DNA from 4 places in the Weizmannia sp. FSL W8-0676 genome. Region 3 is predicted to be linked to each of the others. Evidence: riboswitches for the same ligand, from Rfam matches in the RefSeq annotation. Region 3 holds a riboswitch; each other region holds the start of a gene.
The links. A riboswitch is a leader RNA that binds a small molecule or an ion and turns the genes downstream of it on or off. The one in region 3 is predicted to bind S-adenosylmethionine.

Region 1 (4,273 bases), 120 kb from region 3:
GCAGCCGGCTGTATTCTTGATCCAATATCGTTTTCCATTCCGGGTAGACAAGGCCGTTCTGATCTGCAAGGGTTTTATACGGTTCAACCGGATATCTCCGGTTCAGCAGCAGCCGTGAAAGGGAAAACGGTTTGTGAAATTCCGGCTGGCAGTATTTTTGAAAAAGCGCTTCATTTTCCTGGATTAGGGTACCCGGCTGGACTGCCCTGCGTGAAAGCTGGCGCAGCAGCATGCCGTTTGTCCGGGGGTCATGATGCTTATCCAAATGAATCATTTTTTCACCCCGCTTTGCCTTCATTCAGTCTCTGTCATTGGATATATGTAGTATACCCCCGCAGGTTGGAAAACGCACTGAAAAAGGAAGACTCTTTTCTAAATCATTGTTGTTGGCATAAAAAAGATTGAATTTTATGTTAAAATCGAAGAAAAGGAAGGTGGAAGTCAATGAGCCTGCCAAAATGTTCTGATTGTAACCATCCATTTAAGTGGATTTATATCTTTAAGAGATTATGGAAGTTTGACCAAACCATAGAATGTCCAAATTGTAAAGCCAAGTTATATCCAAGTTTGAAGTTTCGAAATAAAGTTGGATATTTTTCCCTGCTTTGCTTTTTCATCTCATTTGGACTAATGATATTGGGCATTCCAAAAATTGCATTCATAACACTAATCATCATTATTTGGGCTTGTTTGATTCTTATGATGCCTTATGTTTATTCGTTTGATCATAAAGAAAGGCTTCTATGGTAAAAGGGAACGAATAGTTGTCGCCCTTTTAAATGGCTTCAAAAATCCAGGTGATGATGAAACGCGGAGCTGAGCCGGTACGCCGCAAGTTTAAAGGTGAATTGATGAACCGATTTGGTACAGAGCAAGATTTGAAAAAAACACATGCAAGTAAAGATTGGAAACCATTTCATCAAATGAGAAAGAAAAAGGTGGCCCAAAACTACATGTAACACTTTTCGTGAAAATGGGCCTTATTTTCTTTATCAGAATTTTTCGTTGACGAATAGCATAAGAAGGTATACAATAAACTTCAAGCTTATATGTTGTTATTTTCTTATCAAGAGAGGTGGAGGGAAGGGCCCTGTGAAGCCTCGGCAGCAGGTCCGAAAACGGGTACTGTGCCAATTCCTGCAGGTGGTGGCCTGAAAGATAAGAAGATTTCCCGGGAATGGATATCTTCTTACTTCAGGGTAAGAAGATTTTTGTCGTTTAATCCTTAGTAATCGAATAAGAAAGAAGGGAATAGAGTGGAGCAAACGCGGCTCACATATGAACAGTTTACGTCGGATCCGTTTGCAGTGTTCGTGCCGGAAGATGAAACAAAGGGCGCATTGGAAATTTTGCAGTGGGCATATGGCACGTACGGTAAATCAGTGGTATATGCGTGCAGCTTCGGCGCAGAAGGAATGGTGCTGATTGATCTCATTTCGAAAGTCAGAGAAGATGCGGATATCGTATTTTTGGATACGGACCTGCACTTTCCGCAGACTTACGAATTGATTGAAAAAGTAAAAAAGAAATATCCGGCTTTAAATATCCAAATGAAAAAACCGTCGCTTACGCTTGATGAACAGGCGGCGCAATACGGATCTGCCCTTTGGAAAAGGGATCCGGACCAATGCTGCTATATCCGGAAAATCAAGCCGCTTGAAGAAACGCTGCAGGGAGCGGCGGCCTGGATATCCGGCTTGCGGCGGGAGCAATCGCCGACGAGGGCGAAAACGAATTTTGTCAATAAAGATGAAAGGTTCCATTCGATTAAAATTTGCCCGCTGATTCATTGGACATGGGATGACGTTTGGAACTATATCAAGTCCCATCATCTTCCGTATAACGAATTGCATGACCAGGGATATCCGAGCATCGGCTGTTTCCCGTGCACACGTGCTGTCGGAAACAGCGACTCAAGAGCAGGAAGATGGGCGGGCTTTCATAAAACCGAATGCGGGCTGCATACGGTTCAGAAAAAATAAGGCTGCCCGGTGGTGCTGCGGCAAAAACGGCCATCCCTTCTAAGCCGCTGCTACAGCCACTCCGGGAGAAGTGGGCGCATAAACCAAACCAACCAGTTATCCGATTAAGTTTAAAGCAGGTGAAGAAATGAGAAAAGTATATTTAGTCGGGGCAGGGCCCGGCGATCCGGAACTGATCACAGTGAAAGGATTGCGCATGATCCGGGAAGCGGATGTCATTTTATATGACCGCCTGGTGAATCCGGATCTGTTAAAAGAAGCAAGGCCGGATGCGGAACTCGTCTACTGCGGGAAAAAGCCGGACGCCCATACGATGTCGCAGGATACGATCAACCACCTGCTTGTGAAGTTTGCCAACCAAGGCAAAACTGTTGTCCGTTTAAAAGGCGGCGATCCGTTTATATTCGGCAGAGGCGGGGAGGAGGCGGAAGTACTGGTGCAAAAGCATATTCCGTTTGAAATCGTTCCGGGGATTACGGCCGGTTCCGCCGTGCCCGCCTATGCCGGCATTCCGCTCACCCACCGCGGGCTCAGTACATCCGTTGCTTTTATCGCGGGCGTCACGAAAAAAGGCGAAGACCTTGATGCATACTGGTCCAAATATGCGGGAATTGATACACTTTGCATTTATATGGGCGTGAAAAATCTGCCGCTCATCTGTGCGCAACTGATAAAGCACGGCAAATCGCCGGACATGCCGGCTGCACTTATCCGCTGGGGCACGACGGAAAAACAGGAAACCGCGGTCGGCACGCTTGGAAATTTAAGTGAAAAGGCGGACGGGTTGCGCAACCCATCGCTTTTGATCATCGGAGAAGTGGTAAAACTGCGCGATGAGTTGAAATGGTTTGAACAGCTTTCCGCTGCTCCGGCCTGTACCGGGTGAACGGGTATGAAACAAGGTGTTTTATATGTCAGCCACGGCAGCCGTGTGCCCGAAACCGCCCGGGAAGCAACAGCGGCAATCCGGCAAGCGATGGCACAGGTGGATGCGGATCTCCAGGAAATTTGTTATCTGGAAATTGCGGAACCGGATATTGCAGCAGGGATTGATGCGCTTGTCCGGGGCGGCGCAGGGCGTATCGCCGTTGTGCCGGTATTGCTGCTGAGTGCCGGGCATTATTATGAGGATATCCCGCGTGCGATCCGGGAAGCGAAACGACGTTATCCGCATATTGTGTTTACGTACGGCCGCCCGCTCGGCGTCGGGGACCGGATCACCGGAATCCTGGCGGAAAATATTTTGGAAACCGGCATGCCTCCGGGTGCCTGGATTCTGCTGGTCGGACGCGGCAGCCGTAATCCGGAAACACTGTGCGATTTTGCAAAAATTGCGGACGGGCTGCGCGTGCAACTGGGGGCAGAACAGATCAAAACGGCTTATTTGGCGGTTCTTGAGCCCCGTTTTGATGAGGCGCTGAAGGAGCTGGCCGTGGCCGGGCGCCCGGTGGTTGTGGCCCCATATCTTTGGTTCACCGGCGTGCTCGTCCGGTCGCTGGAAAAGAAAGTGGGCATGCTGCAGCGGGAAGGATATGATATCCGGCTGGCACGGTATCTCGGCTGTCACCCAGATATGGCGGACGCATTGGCCGCCCGGGCAAAGGAAGCGTTGGGTGCAGAGGCTTTTATTTGAGATTCCGGGACCTTTTTTGCCCCCGGAAAGCCTGGGGGAAGCCTGCGGCGTTTTCTATTGTGAACCCCTCCCTTATTTGGGGGAGATGCAGTTTAAAAAATGCCTGGGTGCGGTGTTTCAATGTGCGTACCGGCACTTTTTTGGGCCCGATCAGCCTGAAAGATGCCCGCGGTCCGGCGCTCCATTGCGCATGCCGGCACTTGCCCGGTTCCGGCTCCCCAGGAAACGCTGGAAAGGGAGCGTACGGGCACATTCACGAAAATGGCAGGAAGTACGAGGCGTTTCTGCACCGGATAAACTGGAAAGGAGATCAGGAATGGCTTGGGTACCGGTTATGGTCAATTTAGACGGGAAGCAGGCTGTGGTCATCGGCGGCGGAAAAGTGGCGGCACGCAGATTCCGGCTCTTGCAGGAAGCGGGGGCATGCGTTACAGTCGTAAGCCCGCACCTGAACGATGAATTGCAGGTTTTGGCGCAACAACACGCGTTCATTTGGAAACAGAAAACATTCGAAACGGAAGACATCCGGGGGGCCGATGTGGTTGTTGCAGCGACAAATGATCCGGAGACAAACAGCCGGATTGTTGCCCATGCCCCGGCCCAAGCCCTCGTGAACGATGCCGGCCGTGCGGGAAGCGGCAACCTTGCTTTTCCGGCG
Region 2 (4,273 bases), 1.1 Mb from region 3:
CTCTCTGTTAATACACATCACGCTGGTATCGTTTTGCCCGTCGCATTTCCTGTAAATAATCCTCTGCCTCTTCCCTCGCCATATTGCCTTCTGTTTCAAGAATTTGAAGCAACGTTTCCTGGACGTCGCGGGCCATGTGCTTCTCATCACCGCACACATACACACAGGCGCCTTTTTCAAGCCATGCATAAAAATCTTTGCTTTTTTCAAGCATCCGGTGCTGGACGTATATTTTTTCTGCCTGGTCGCGCGAAAAAGCCACATCCATCCGTTCGAGCACGCCATTTTTCAGCCAGTTTTGCCAGTCAAGCTGATACAGAAAATCCGTCGCAAAATGCTGGTCCCCGTAAAACAGCCATGTTCGGCCGGTGATCCCTTCCGCTTCCCTTTCTTCCAGGAAAGAACGGAACGGCGCCACGCCTGTTCCCGGCCCGATCATGATCACCGGCACATCCGGGTCAGCCGGAAGTTTGAAATTCGGATTGCGGTGGACATAAACCGGCAGCTTGTCTCCCGGTTTTATCCTGCCTGCGACTTGCCCGGAGCAAACTCCTTCGCGCACCCTTCCGTTTGCTGTATAGCAGTCCAGTGCAATGACAAGATGGACTTCATCGGGGTTCGCTTTCCAACTGCTTGCGATCGAATAAAGCCGCGGCGGCATTTTCCGGAGCATTTGTACAAAAGCTTGCACTTCCACTTTTTCCGGCGGATATTCCTCGACAAGATCGATCAGGCCCCGTCCTTCAAGGTATGCCTTTGCCTCCGCTTCATTTTCAAGCAAAGCCGTAAGCCCTTTGTTTCCGAAAAGCACGGCTGCCTGCTGAAGCAGTGGTTTTGTTAATCTCGTAATTTCATAATGTCTGAGCAATGCTTCCCTGGCCGGCAGTACTTCCCCTTTTTTATTGATCGGAACCGGTTCTTTTGGATCCCAGCCGAGCTTTTCGATCAGCCGTTCCACGAGTTCCGGGTCATTTTCCGGGTAAATCCCGATGCTGTCCCCCGGTTCAAATGTAAAACCGGAACCTTCAAGGGATAATTCGATATGGTGCGTTTCTTTATTGGACCCTTCCCAGTTCAAATTGATATTTTCCAGCACTTCCGCCTGGAACGGGTTGGATTTGGAATAATCGGTGTTTGCAGGCCGGGTGGCATCGGCAGCGGTTGAAGGCGGCAAGGCAGATGACTGGAGCACGCCTGTAACCCCTTCAAACCATTCCTGGGCGTCTTCTTCATAATCCACATCGCAATCCACTCGCGGATAGAGCCGTTCCCCGCCCAACTCTTCCAGCCTCTTGTCGATCTCTTTTCCGACCTTGCAAAAAAACTCATATGTCTGGTCCCCAAGCGCCAAAACGGAAAATTGGACCCCGTCCAGTTTTGGGGCTTTTCTGCTGTGGATCAGCTCATAGAAAGACAATGCGTTGTCGGGCGGGTCCCCTTCCCCTTGTGTGCTTGTAATGATGAGCAGATACCCTGCATTTTTTAAATCTTTCGGCTTGGCCGCATCGAGTGCCGAAAAAGATACGGCAAACTGCATTTCTTTTAATCTGGCGGCGAATGCTTCGGCAAGCGCCTGGGCATTGCCTGTCTCGGAACCAAACAGCAGCGTAACCGTTTTGGTTGCCGTCTGTACCGGCTTTTCGGCAACAGCTGTACTTCCCGGGGGATTCGTTCCTTGTTCGGCAAACGGATAGGTTAAATATCCGCTCAGCCATAATTTTTGCTGATCCGTTAACATTTGCAGCAGTTCATTTAACTTTTCCGCCTGTTCTTTACTAAACGGGCTGTTTTGTACACTTAACGGCAAATCTTCCACCTCGCAATGTTTGCATGCACTTTTCATTTGTTTATTTATGTATGACATCCTAATCCAAATAGACATAGAAGTTTACTTGGATTTTAATCCGCTTCTTTCCATGAGAAGCACCTTCGAAAAAAGCTCTCCTTACAAAGATAAGAAGAGCCGGCGCACAATGGTCAACTTCTCTTATCTTTCAGACGATTGTCTGCAGGAATTGGCACAGTGTTTTTCAACCTGTTGCCGAGGCTTCAAAGGGCCTTTCCCTCCACCTCTCTGGATAAGAAGCACGAATCATTATTTAGAAATCATTGAAAACATTATACAATCAAATGCGGTGGCAGTCAATTCTTTTTTGAACAGACGGGGGCGATAAAAAAAGAAAAGGGTGGCAAATTCCGCATCAAGCGTCCCTCCAATATACTTTATGTATTTTTTGCACAGAATGAGGGGGGAATGGATGAACATCCGCATTTACCAGGGGAATGAGATCACGCCGGAAGCCGGGGATGCCAATATTGTGATCGATGTGATCCGCGCGTTTACGGTTGCCCACCATGCCTTTTTGGGCGGCGTAAAAGAGATATGGCTGGCAGACTCAAAAGAAGCGGCTTTTTGTATCAAAGACAAATACCCGCATGTCTTGCTCACGGGCGAAAGGAACGGCCTTCCGATACCGGGATTTGATTTGGGCCATTCACCGGCCGCCATCGCCAAACAGCCGTTAGCCGGCAAAACGTTGGTGCAAACATCCACAAACGGGGTAAAAGCAGCCTTCCGCGCCCTTTGTGCAAAGGAAGTCTATGTTACCGGCTTTTCGAATGCAAAAATGACGGCAAAATGGGTCCTGCGCAAATGGAAAGGCAAAGACAACGCCCGCATCAATATTATCGCTTCCCATCCGACGGGGGAAGATGACCTGGCATGCGCATTATACATGGAAAGCATCCTTACCGGCTCCGGCACGATAAAGCCGGAATCAGTGATCAAGGAGATTGTAAATGCCAGTGTTGCAAAGAAATTTCTTGATCCCGGCCAGCCTGCATTTAACCCGGCTGACCTGGAATTTTGCAGCAACGAAACAGACTGCGGGTTTGTTATGAAAATTGATCCAACAGGAGAATTTCCAACGATCGTGAGGGTTGAAGATGAATGACCATGGTTTGACACTGCCTTTACGCAATGAGAAACCGCGGGATTGCGGAATCACCATCTTAATTGACAATGGCATTCCGCTGAACTTTTTTAAAGATACCATGAACAGTGCAGCCCCTTATATTGATTTCGTCAAATTCGGCTGGGGAACATCGGTGGTTTCGCGCCATTTGGAAGAAAAAATAGATCACCTGAGGCAAAACGGCATTGCCTTCTTTTTCGGCGGCACTTTATTTGAAAAGTTTGCCAGCCAGGGAAAGACGGATCGGTACGTTCAATACTGCCGGCGGTTTGCATGCGAATATGTTGAAATCTCAAATGGCACCCTGCCGCTGTCCAATCCGGAAAAGTGCCATTATATTGCGGAATTTTCAAAGGAGTTTAAAGTGTTAAGTGAAGTTGGCTCAAAAGATACTGCCAAATCAATAGCCGACACGCCGGCGTTATGGCTGGAATCGATTAGTCAAGATTTAGAAGCAGGCGCATATAAAGTGATGACAGAGGCAAGGGAAAGCGGCACGAGCGGCATTTGCAACGGGGACGGGGAAATACGGGAGGAGATGTTTGCGGCCATCCTGGACTCCGGGATTCCCGCGATGCTTTCATTTTCGAAGCGCCCAACAAGCAGCTCCAGGCTTTTTTATCCAACAGCTCGGCCCGGATGCCAATCTGGCCAACATCCCTTTTTCGGATGCCCTTGCGCTTGAAACATTAAGGCTCGGTTTGCGATCAGATACTTTTTTTATTGGAGGAGATTCCCATGAGAAAAACGGATAAAATTTTTCATTTGGCGATCCCGTGCAAAGATCTTGATGAAACAGCCGATTTCTATCAGAAATTAGGCTGTAAGGTGGCGCGCCGGTATGATGACCGGGTCACTTTCAATTTTTTCGGGGACCAGGTTGTCTGCCATCTGAGCCCTGAAAAAATAGACCCCAACCCGAAAATGTATCCCCGCCATTTCGGCATTACTTTTTTGGATAAAGCAGCATTTGAGGAAACCCTCCAATCCGCAAAGAAAAACCGCTTGGCATTTTTCCAGGAGAAAATGGTCCGGTTTGGGGGCAGGCAAGAGGAACATTGGACATTTTTCCTCCAAGATCCCTCCAACAACTTGCTCGAATTTAAATATTACCACGATGAAAGCATGGTGTATTAACCAGTCCCATTCATTGCTCAAAGCATGCGATGCGGCTTTTTCCGGAAAGAGCCGCATCGCATGCTTTGCCATTTGGGCCAGGCGATAAGCGTTTTTTCCTGGCCCGAGACGTTTGATCGTTATGTTCAGCAGGATGGCAAAGCCCCGGAGGCCCTTTTTAG
Region 3 (4,273 bases):
TTCTGGCCGGCAAGCGTTGTGCCCATCGGTTCGATGGTGCCGGAGATGAGAAGCGGCAGTTTTTTTCCGGTTTCGTTGAATGCGTCCGTAATGCCAAGAAAAGCGGCTTTGACGTTCAGCAAGTCCTGCGATGTTTCGAGGAGGAGCACGTCGGCCCCGCCTTTTATGAGCCCGCAAGCCTGTTCCTGGTAGGCGGTTTTGAGCGCGCCAAAAGTGGTGCCGCCTGTGACGGAGAGCGTCTTTGTTGTCGGGCCCATTGAACCGGCGACAAACCGCGGCCGGCCGGGTGTGGAAAATTTTCCGGCAGCCTGCTTGGCGATGCGCGCAGCTTCGATGTTGATTTTTTCGGCAAAGTGCCCAAGGCCGTACTCGTTAAGGACGATGGACGTTGCGCCAAATGTGTTCGTTTCGATGATGTCGGCCCCCGCTTCGAGATATGCTTCATGGATCGAGCGGATTAGATCGGGCGCTGTGAGATTCAAGTATTCATTGCAGCCTTCGTATGCTTCGCCGCCAAAGTCTGCCGCGGTGAGGTGTTGCTGCTGGATCATCGTGCCCATCGCCCCGTCGAGAATGAGAATGCGGTTCGCAAGCTGCTGTTCAAATATCGTTTTCCCCATGAAAAATGCCCCCTTTGGTTGTGCGTTTGATCGGTTAAATTCAGGTTGCCGGGTAGCCAAAGAATCTCCTATACTTTTAGAAAATGCCCGCGCTGCGCACTGCTGTTTTTTCGTGGATGTAGCGCGTGCATTCCACTGTGAGTTCATAGCGTTCGAGCGGCGTAATCAGGTAAATGCCGTTGAAATAGGCGAGGGCCGCATCGATCAAGTTACGGCTGATCGCAAGGCTTTCTTCGCGCGCTTTCACAGGGTCGCCGTTTGTTTTTTCCATCGCTTGCAAAATATCATCCGTCAGTGTGATGCCCGGCACTTCATTGTGCAGAAAGACCGCGTTCCGGTAGCTGGTAAGCGGCATAATGCCAAGATAGATCGGCGCGTCCAAATGCTTCGTGGCTTCATGGATTTGCTCGATTTTTTCCGTGCTGAAGACAGGCTGGGTGATAAAATAATCAGCACCGTGGCGGATTTTGCGTTCCAACCTCCCGACCGTTTTATCGAGATTGCGGACGTTCGGGTTAAATGCAGCTGCGACGGAAAAATTTGTTTTCCGCTGAAGCGATTTGCCGGAATGGGAAATGCCATCGTTAAATTGCTTGATCATTGCGATCAGTTCCATTGACGACAAATCGTATACGCTCGTGGCCCCCGGGAAGTCGCCGATTTTCGACGGATCCCCCGTGACGGCAAGCACCTGGTCAATCCCGAGCGCGGCAAGGCCCATTAAGTGCGACTGCAGCCCGATCAAATTGCGATCACGGCATGTAATATGAACGAGCGGCCGGATGCCCTGTTTCTCTTTTAAAATCGCGGCAATCGCTGTGTTGCTGATGCGCGGGCTTGCAAGCGAGTTGTCGGCCATTGTCAAGGCATCGATGCCGGCGTCGTGCAGCGCTTTTGCTCCTTCGAAAAAGCGGGCTGTGTTCAGCGTTTTCGGTGTGTCCAATTCGACAATGACGGAATGGCGTTTTTTTACAATTTCATGCAACGGCGGTTCGTACTGCGCCGGGGCGGCTGCGATTTCGATTTTCGGCGGGCGGACCGTTTTTTCTGTGACAGGCACAAGCCCCTGGATCCCTTCTGCGATTGCTTTGATGTGGGCCGGCGTTGTGCCGCAGCAGCCGCCGATCAGGCGCACACCCTGTTCGACAAGTTTTTCGGCACATGTTTTAAAATAATCGGCGTTATTCGTAAATGTGAACCGGCCTTCCTCGTAATCTAAAAGACTTGCATTCGGGTATGCGGACAAAAAGGCACGCTTCGGTATCGGGATTTCTTCGAACGCCTGGATCATGTGGTGCGGGCCGAGCCGGCAGTTCAGGCCGGTCACATCGGCGCCGCGGTTTTCAAGTTCCTTGAATGCATCACGGACCGGGGTTCCGTTTTGGAGCACGCCCGGCTCAATAAGCGAGAACTGGGCGATGACCGGGACATCCGCTTCTTTTTTTGCAATGTCAACAACCGTATACAGTTCTTCAGCGTCAAAATACGTTTCCAGAAGCAGGGCATCGACTCCTTCGTTCAGGAGGTGAAAAATCTGCTCGCGGAACGTACGCTTAATTTCGGCAAGTGTTGCCTCAGTTTTGCGCTGGCCGCGGATGCCGCCGACCGTGCCGAGTATGAATGTATCGCGGTTTGCCGCCTCTTTTGCAATCCGGACGGCCGCTTTGTTGATGTCTTTTACTTTTTCTTCCAGTCCATACTGTGCAAGCTTGATATAGTTGGCACTGTACGTGTTGGTTTGAATGACCGATGCGCCTGCTTCGATATAGGCGCGGTGGATCGCGTGGATGTCTTCCGGGTGGCTCAGATTGAATGACTCATAACATGTGTCGGCGCCGTATGCATACAGCAGCGTCCCCATTGCCCCGTCCGCAACAAGGATGCGGTTTTTTAACGTTTCGAGAAAGTCCAACTTTTTACACTCCTTTTGCATGATATGAAAAAAGCCTCCCGGAAAAGGAGGCAAGATGATAACATGGCTCCTTATCTTTTCAGGTATACCTGTTGGATTTAGCACCGTGCCGTATGGCTGGTTGCTGAGGTTTCATCGGGCCAAGTCCCTCCGCCTCTCTTGATAAGGCTATTCGATTGAACGTACTTAAAATTTTGACTTATTTATACTTTACACTTTGCCGGGTGACATGACAAGGGGGAAATTGAAATTCATATTGGATGCGGTTTCGTCCCTTTTGTCTAATTGGCTTTCTTTTGTCTTTTTGAGCTCTCCAAAAGGACAATTTGCTCCCGGTACGGCTTTCTTTTGTCTTTTTGAACCCTTCAAAAGGACAATTTGCTCCCGGTACGGCTCTCTTTTGTCTTTTTGAGCTCTCCAAAAGGACAATTTGCTCCCGGTACGGCTCTCTTTTGTCTTTTTGAGCCTTTCAAAAGGACAATTTGCTCTTGGTCCGGCTTTCTTTTGTCTTTTTGAGCCCTCCAAAAGGACAATTCGCCCCTGATCCGACTCTCTTTTGTCTTTTTGAGCTCTCCAAAAAGACAATTTGCTCCTGGTCCAGATCTCTTTTGTCTTTTTGAGCTCTCCAAAAAGACAATTTGCTCTTGGTCCGGCTCTCTTTTGTCTTTTTGAGCTCTCCAAAAAGACAATTTGCTCTTGGTCCGGCTCTCTTTTGTCTTTTTGAACCCTCCAAAAAGACAATTTGCTCCTGGTACGGCTCTCTTTTGTCTTTTTGAGCTCTCCAAAAGGACAATTTGCTCTTGGTCCGGCTCTCTTTTGTCTTTTTGAGCCCTCCAAAAGGACAATTCGCCCCTGATCCGACTCTCTTTTGTCTTTTTGAGCCATTCAAAAAGACAATTTGCTCTTGGTCCGGCTTTCTTTTGTCTTTTTGAACCCTCCAAAAGGACAATTTGCTCCCGGTACGGCTCTCTTTTGTCTTTTTGAGCTCTCCAAAAGGACAATTTGCTCTTGGTCCGGCTCTCTTTTGTCTTTTTGAGCTCTCCAAAAAGACAATTTGCTCCCGGTACGGCTTTCTTTTGTCTTTTTGAGCTCTCCAAAAAGACAATTTGCTCCCGGTACGGCTTTCTTTTGTCTTTTTGAGCTCTCCAAAAGGACAATTTGCTCCCGGTCCGACTCTCTTTTGTCTTTTTGAGCCTTTCAAAAGGACAATTTGCTCTTGGTCCGACTCTCTTTTGTCTTTTTGAGCCTTTCAAAAGGACAATTTGCTCTTGGTCCGGCTCTCTTTTGTCTTTTTGAACCCTCCAAAAAGACAATTTGCTCCTGGTACGGCTTTCTGTCTGCTACAAAAAAAAAGAGCCGGAACCGGCCCCTGTTATTCATCCAAAAACTGTTTGATGGCTTCTATATTTTTTTCTTTGTCCACTTCGAGTGCGGCGCCGACGCCCGGATAGCTGACATTGGTATAGGTGCCGGCAACCGGTACGGTCATTGTTTTTACCTTGAGGTTGCCTCCGACGGCGTCTTTGGCGAGCGCAAGAATGTTCATTTTGCTCATATTGGTGGCAATATACGGCTGAATGGTTCCAAGCAGTTTCGGCGCTTTGGCGATACCGTTCACGCTGAAAACTTCAGATTGGAGCGCTTTAAGCACTTTTTGCTGGCGGGCAACCCGGCCAAAGTCGCCTTGCGCGTCATGTCTGAATCGTGCGTAGGCGAGCAATTGTTTCCCATGCATCAGCTG
Region 4 (4,273 bases), 160 kb from region 3:
GCAATCAGATCATCCGGATTTTCGAGGCCAACCGATAAGCGCAACAAGCTGTCGGAGATGCCGCGTTTTCTTCGGTCCTCAGGCGGCATTGCGGCGTGGGACATTTTTGCCGGATAAGACAAAATCGATTCTACAGCACCGAGGCTGACGGCAAAAACCGGGATTTTTACATGGCTGACGAATGCCCGTAGCGCCTCTTCATCTTCCAGTTCAAACGACAATACCGCGCCCGGCCCTTGTGCCTCCAGCTTTTGCAATGCATGCTGCGGATGGTGCCCGAGCCCCGGATAATACACGTTTCGCACAAGCGGATGCGCATCAAGAAAACGTGCGATTTTCACCGCTGATTGCTGCGATTGGAGCAACCGCACATGCAACGTTTTCAACCCGCGCAAAACGAGCCATGCATCCTGGACGCCGAGCACCGCCCCGAATGAATTTTGCAAAAAGCCGAGGCGCGCTGCCAATGCTTCATCTTTTACAACCGCAAGCCCAGCAACGACATCGCTGTGCCCTGCTAAAAATTTCGTCGCGCTGTGCAGCACGATATCCGCCCCGAGTTCAAGCGGGCGCTGCAGGGCAGGCGTTAAAAAGGTGTTGTCGACAAAGGTGAGCGCCCCGGTTTCCTTTGCCAGTTCACTCACCGCACGGATATCCGTCACTTTTAAAAGCGGGTTTGAAGGGGTTTCCACATAAAAAGCCTTCGTGTTCGGGCGGACGGCCTGCCGCACTTCTTCAAGGTTGGTCATATCCACAAATGTATGTTCAATACCAAGCCGGGTCAGGACTTCTGTCACCATCCGGAACGTGCCGCCGTACACATCCTCGGTGATCACAACATGGTCGCCCGCCGACAAAAGCAGAAATGCCGTTGAAATCGCCGCCATCCCGGAAGCAAACGCGAAACCTTTGGCGCCGCCTTCGAGTTCGGCTATGACATCCTCGAGCGCTTCCCTCGTCGGATTGAGCGAGCGGCTGTAATCGTATTTGCCGAACTGATCAATGTCCGCCTGGTGGTATGTCGAAGCATGCTGGATCGGCACACTCACCGCACCGGTCACCTGGTCAATTTTGTGGCTGTTATGTAAAAGCCTCGTTTGAAAAGAATAATCTTCATTTGTCATCGTGTTTGCACCCCTTCGTGAATGTTGGCAAAAGCTTTTTCAATATCTGCAATCAAATCGCGGTCATCTTCAATTCCGACTGAAAAGCGCAAAAGGCAGTTGTCCACGCCCGAGGCAATCCGTTTTTCTTCCGGAATGTCGGCATGCGTCTGTGTAGCCGGGTAAGTGATAAAACTTTCCGTCCCGCCGAGACTTTCGGCAAATGTAATCAGAGACAGGCCGCGTAAAAACGGGTCAATCCATGATTCTTCTTTTACACGGAAAGAAAGCATCCCGCCGCGGCCCGGATATAGCACATCTTTTACATCCGGATGCGCGCTTAAAAAGGCCGCCACAGCTTTTGCATTTTTTTCGTGTTTTTCCATCCTAAGCGCCAGCGTTTTCATGCCGCGCATCAGAAGCCACGAATCAAACGGACTGAGGGTGGCGCCGGCACCGTTATGGTACAGAAAAAGCTGCTCGCAAAGTTCAGCACCCTTTGCCACGATCAGACCGGCCAGCACGTCGTTATGCCCGCCAAGATATTTCGTCGCGCTATGGACTACAATATCAGCGCCTTCTTTAATCGGCTGCTGCAAAAGCGGGGTGTAAAAAGTATTGTCTACAATCAGCAGGATTCCGTGCCTTTTCGCAATTTCAGCCACTGCGCCGATATCCGTCTGCTGCATGAGGGGGTTTGTCGGCGTTTCGAGGAAAATGGCTTTCGTTTTCGGGGTGATTTCTTGTTCAATATTTTCCGGGTTGCACGTATTCACGTACTTACAACAAAGCCCCCATTTTTTATATCCCTGCTCCAGCAGGCGGTAGGTGCCGCCATATAAATCATCACTCACAATCCACTCATCGCCGGCCTGGAACAAAGATAAAACAGTGAAAATCGCAGCCATGCCGGAACTGCACGCAAACCCGCGGTCCCCGCCCTCCAGATCCGCAATCGCTTCTTCAAGCAACTGGCGCGTCGGGTTGCCGGTACGGGAATAATCGAAACCGGTTGACTGCCCAATGCCTTCGTGGCGGTAAGCGGTAGAAAAATAAACAGGCGGGTTCACCGCACCTGTCACGCGGTCACTGCGGTTTCCGATTTGTGCAAGTTTTGTTTCTGTATGATACATGATGGACACTCCCTCACTTAAAATCAAAAAGCCTTCTCCAATAAGAAGAAGGCCATTCCTTTCGTGCATGAACCATCTTCTTATCTTTCAAGTTATGATCCCATAACTTGCAGGACTTAGCACCTTTTCAACGCGTAAAAGCATTGAAGGTTGCTGAGGCTTCATCGGGCCATTCCCTCAACCTCTCTTGATAAGAAAACACCAATATGAAATTTGCCATCAACGCCGCAAAAGAAATTACACAACGAACCTAAAAATTGCTTACGTTCAATTTATCCCTTTTTTTCGGATTCGTCAAGCTTTTTTTAAATTTTGTTTTTCTTATGGATAATCCATATGGTGAGAAAATAAAACAGCAAAGATGAAAGGAGAAGCGTAATGACTCCGTCTGTAGTATTGATATACTCATTCCTGAATTTTGCTGCACTTTCTCCATTCACTATATTCGGCACATCCACAAATGTAAAAGGGATGATATGCATAACAGCATACAACTTTGTCTTAAATCCGCTCATCATTTCCTCAAAACAAAAACAAGCCACCAAAACGAGCATCAGAAGCAATTGATTTCGAATAAAGGTATTTAAAAACTGCGTGAAAACAGAAATAAATAATAGAAGACATAGGATTAGTAAAAGCGATCTGCCCAAAAACCGGGCAATTGAAATCCACAATACTTCTGTCCCGTTTAAATTGATCGCCACAGGGTACTTCCAACTCCCCAAATGGCTTATGATGCTACCAATAATGAGCGCAACAACCAGGATAACAATCGTGATGGCAAGGCTGTAAACAAATGAAGTGAAGATTCTCGCATCCAATATTTTCTTGAGCTTCACTGGCAAAACATTTACAAAATGATTAATACCGCCTTGTTTATCTCTTGTTGAAATATCACCAATTAAAACTGCAATGAGAAGAGGCATTAAGAACGGGAATACGTAAAAAAGAATACGATATGTAAAGTTAATACCCGGGGTTTCGAACGACTCTATTACCGGATGAATATTTTGTTTAAGCAGAATGGTATTGAGCTGTATTGCTTTTTCTGTCTGCGGAACAATTTTTTTATTACCAAAAACAATTGTTCCGGCATTAATCCCAGCAATTAATTTTTTATCTAAAGCGATCTGCAATTTCAGTTCTTGCTTCCAATCCCCTGCTTCATGAGCTTGTATTTGTTCTGTACGAAGGCGTAACTCCTCCTGCAAACCCGCAAGTGCTTTCTTCTTTGCTTCACTCTTATTTGGATTTGATTCCATGTGTGAAATGGCATTTTCCAGTGAGGATTTGTTATCCTGATATTCATTGAGCGGGTCCATTCTCTTTGCTCCCACGAAAGTAATTGCAAACAAAATGAAAACAATCAAAATAGCAGCAATAAAAACAGTCAAATTTTTTTTATTTCTAATGAATCGCAATGTCTCTAATTTGATTAGCCCCATTTATCTTCACCTTCGTATATTTCCTCATAAATTAGTTGGCTGCCTTTTTGCCCTATGAAAAATGATTTAAATTTCATGTCTTGTTCGAATGCCTGATTTACCACAAAGGAGCTTTTACTCGAATCTATCTCCGCCCATACTTCATTGGCTGTGGCATTTTTAATTTCTTCATCTTTAAATAGGGAAAGAACTTTATCCGCATCATTCCCATTCTCTAACTTAATGATGATGTATTTATTAAAGTCCGGATTATTTTTTCTGCTTTCGTAAACCATTCTTCCTTGCTTTAAAAAGATGACACGATCACATAATTCATCAACATTGTTCAGAATATGGGAAGAAAAAAATACAATTTTATTTTCATCTCTAAGTTGCTTAATGGATTTGCTTATCAGTTTAATATTGGATGGGTCCAGCCCATTCATCGGCTCGTCCATCAATAGCAAATCACAAGAACTGATCAAGCACATCCCAAATAGCAGCCTTTGCTGCATGCCAAGCGAATATTTTGAAACCCTTTTGTCGATATAGGAACCCATGCTTAATTTTTCAATAACAGCGCCACATTCTTGTTTGCTCTCCCATAATCTTT

Region 1: it holds a riboswitch for S-adenosylmethionine, as region 3 does, so the genes downstream of both, NST20_RS01490 (phosphoadenylyl-sulfate reductase) here and NST20_RS02020 (bifunctional homocysteine S-methyltransferase/methylenetetrahydrofolate reductase) in region 3, are expected to answer to the same signal.
Region 2: it holds a riboswitch for S-adenosylmethionine, as region 3 does, so the genes downstream of both, NST20_RS07300 (assimilatory sulfite reductase (NADPH) flavoprotein subunit) here and NST20_RS02020 (bifunctional homocysteine S-methyltransferase/methylenetetrahydrofolate reductase) in region 3, are expected to answer to the same signal.
Region 4: it holds a riboswitch for S-adenosylmethionine, as region 3 does, so the genes downstream of both, NST20_RS02730 (methionine biosynthesis PLP-dependent protein) here and NST20_RS02020 (bifunctional homocysteine S-methyltransferase/methylenetetrahydrofolate reductase) in region 3, are expected to answer to the same signal.

Annotation. Positions count from the first base shown of each region.
Region 1 is NZ_CP151954.1:289,570-293,842, forward strand. It holds gene NST20_RS01475 (glycosyl hydrolase family 28-related protein) at 1-274, opposite strand, end outside; gene NST20_RS01480 (TIGR04104 family putative zinc finger protein) at 445-750, shown strand; gene NST20_RS01485 (hypothetical protein) at 780-959, shown strand; SAM riboswitch class I at 1,061-1,165, shown strand; gene NST20_RS01490 (phosphoadenylyl-sulfate reductase) at 1,257-1,982, shown strand; gene cobA (uroporphyrinogen-III C-methyltransferase) at 2,110-2,868, shown strand; gene NST20_RS01500 (sirohydrochlorin chelatase) at 2,875-3,615, shown strand; gene NST20_RS01505 (NAD(P)-binding protein) at 3,932-4,273, shown strand, end outside.
Region 2 is NZ_CP151954.1:1,503,830-1,508,102, reverse strand. It holds gene NST20_RS07300 (assimilatory sulfite reductase (NADPH) flavoprotein subunit) at 8-1,864, opposite strand; SAM riboswitch class I at 1,985-2,085, opposite strand; gene NST20_RS07295 (2-phosphosulfolactate phosphatase) at 2,259-2,954, shown strand; partial or broken gene NST20_RS07290 (phosphosulfolactate synthase) at 2,947-3,730, shown strand; gene NST20_RS07285 (VOC family protein) at 3,714-4,112, shown strand.
Region 3 is NZ_CP151954.1:407,522-411,794, reverse strand. It holds gene metH (methionine synthase) at 1-620, opposite strand, end outside; gene NST20_RS02020 (bifunctional homocysteine S-methyltransferase/methylenetetrahydrofolate reductase) at 697-2,532, opposite strand; SAM riboswitch class I at 2,601-2,701, opposite strand; gene NST20_RS02015 (hypothetical protein) at 2,898-3,845, opposite strand; gene NST20_RS02010 (LCP family protein) at 3,905-4,273, opposite strand, start outside.
Region 4 is NZ_CP151954.1:569,817-574,089, reverse strand. It holds gene metC (cystathionine beta-lyase) at 1-1,124, opposite strand, end outside; gene NST20_RS02730 (methionine biosynthesis PLP-dependent protein) at 1,121-2,236, opposite strand; SAM riboswitch class I at 2,314-2,433, opposite strand; gene NST20_RS02725 (ABC transporter permease) at 2,542-3,681, opposite strand; gene NST20_RS02720 (ABC transporter ATP-binding protein) at 3,672-4,273, opposite strand, start outside.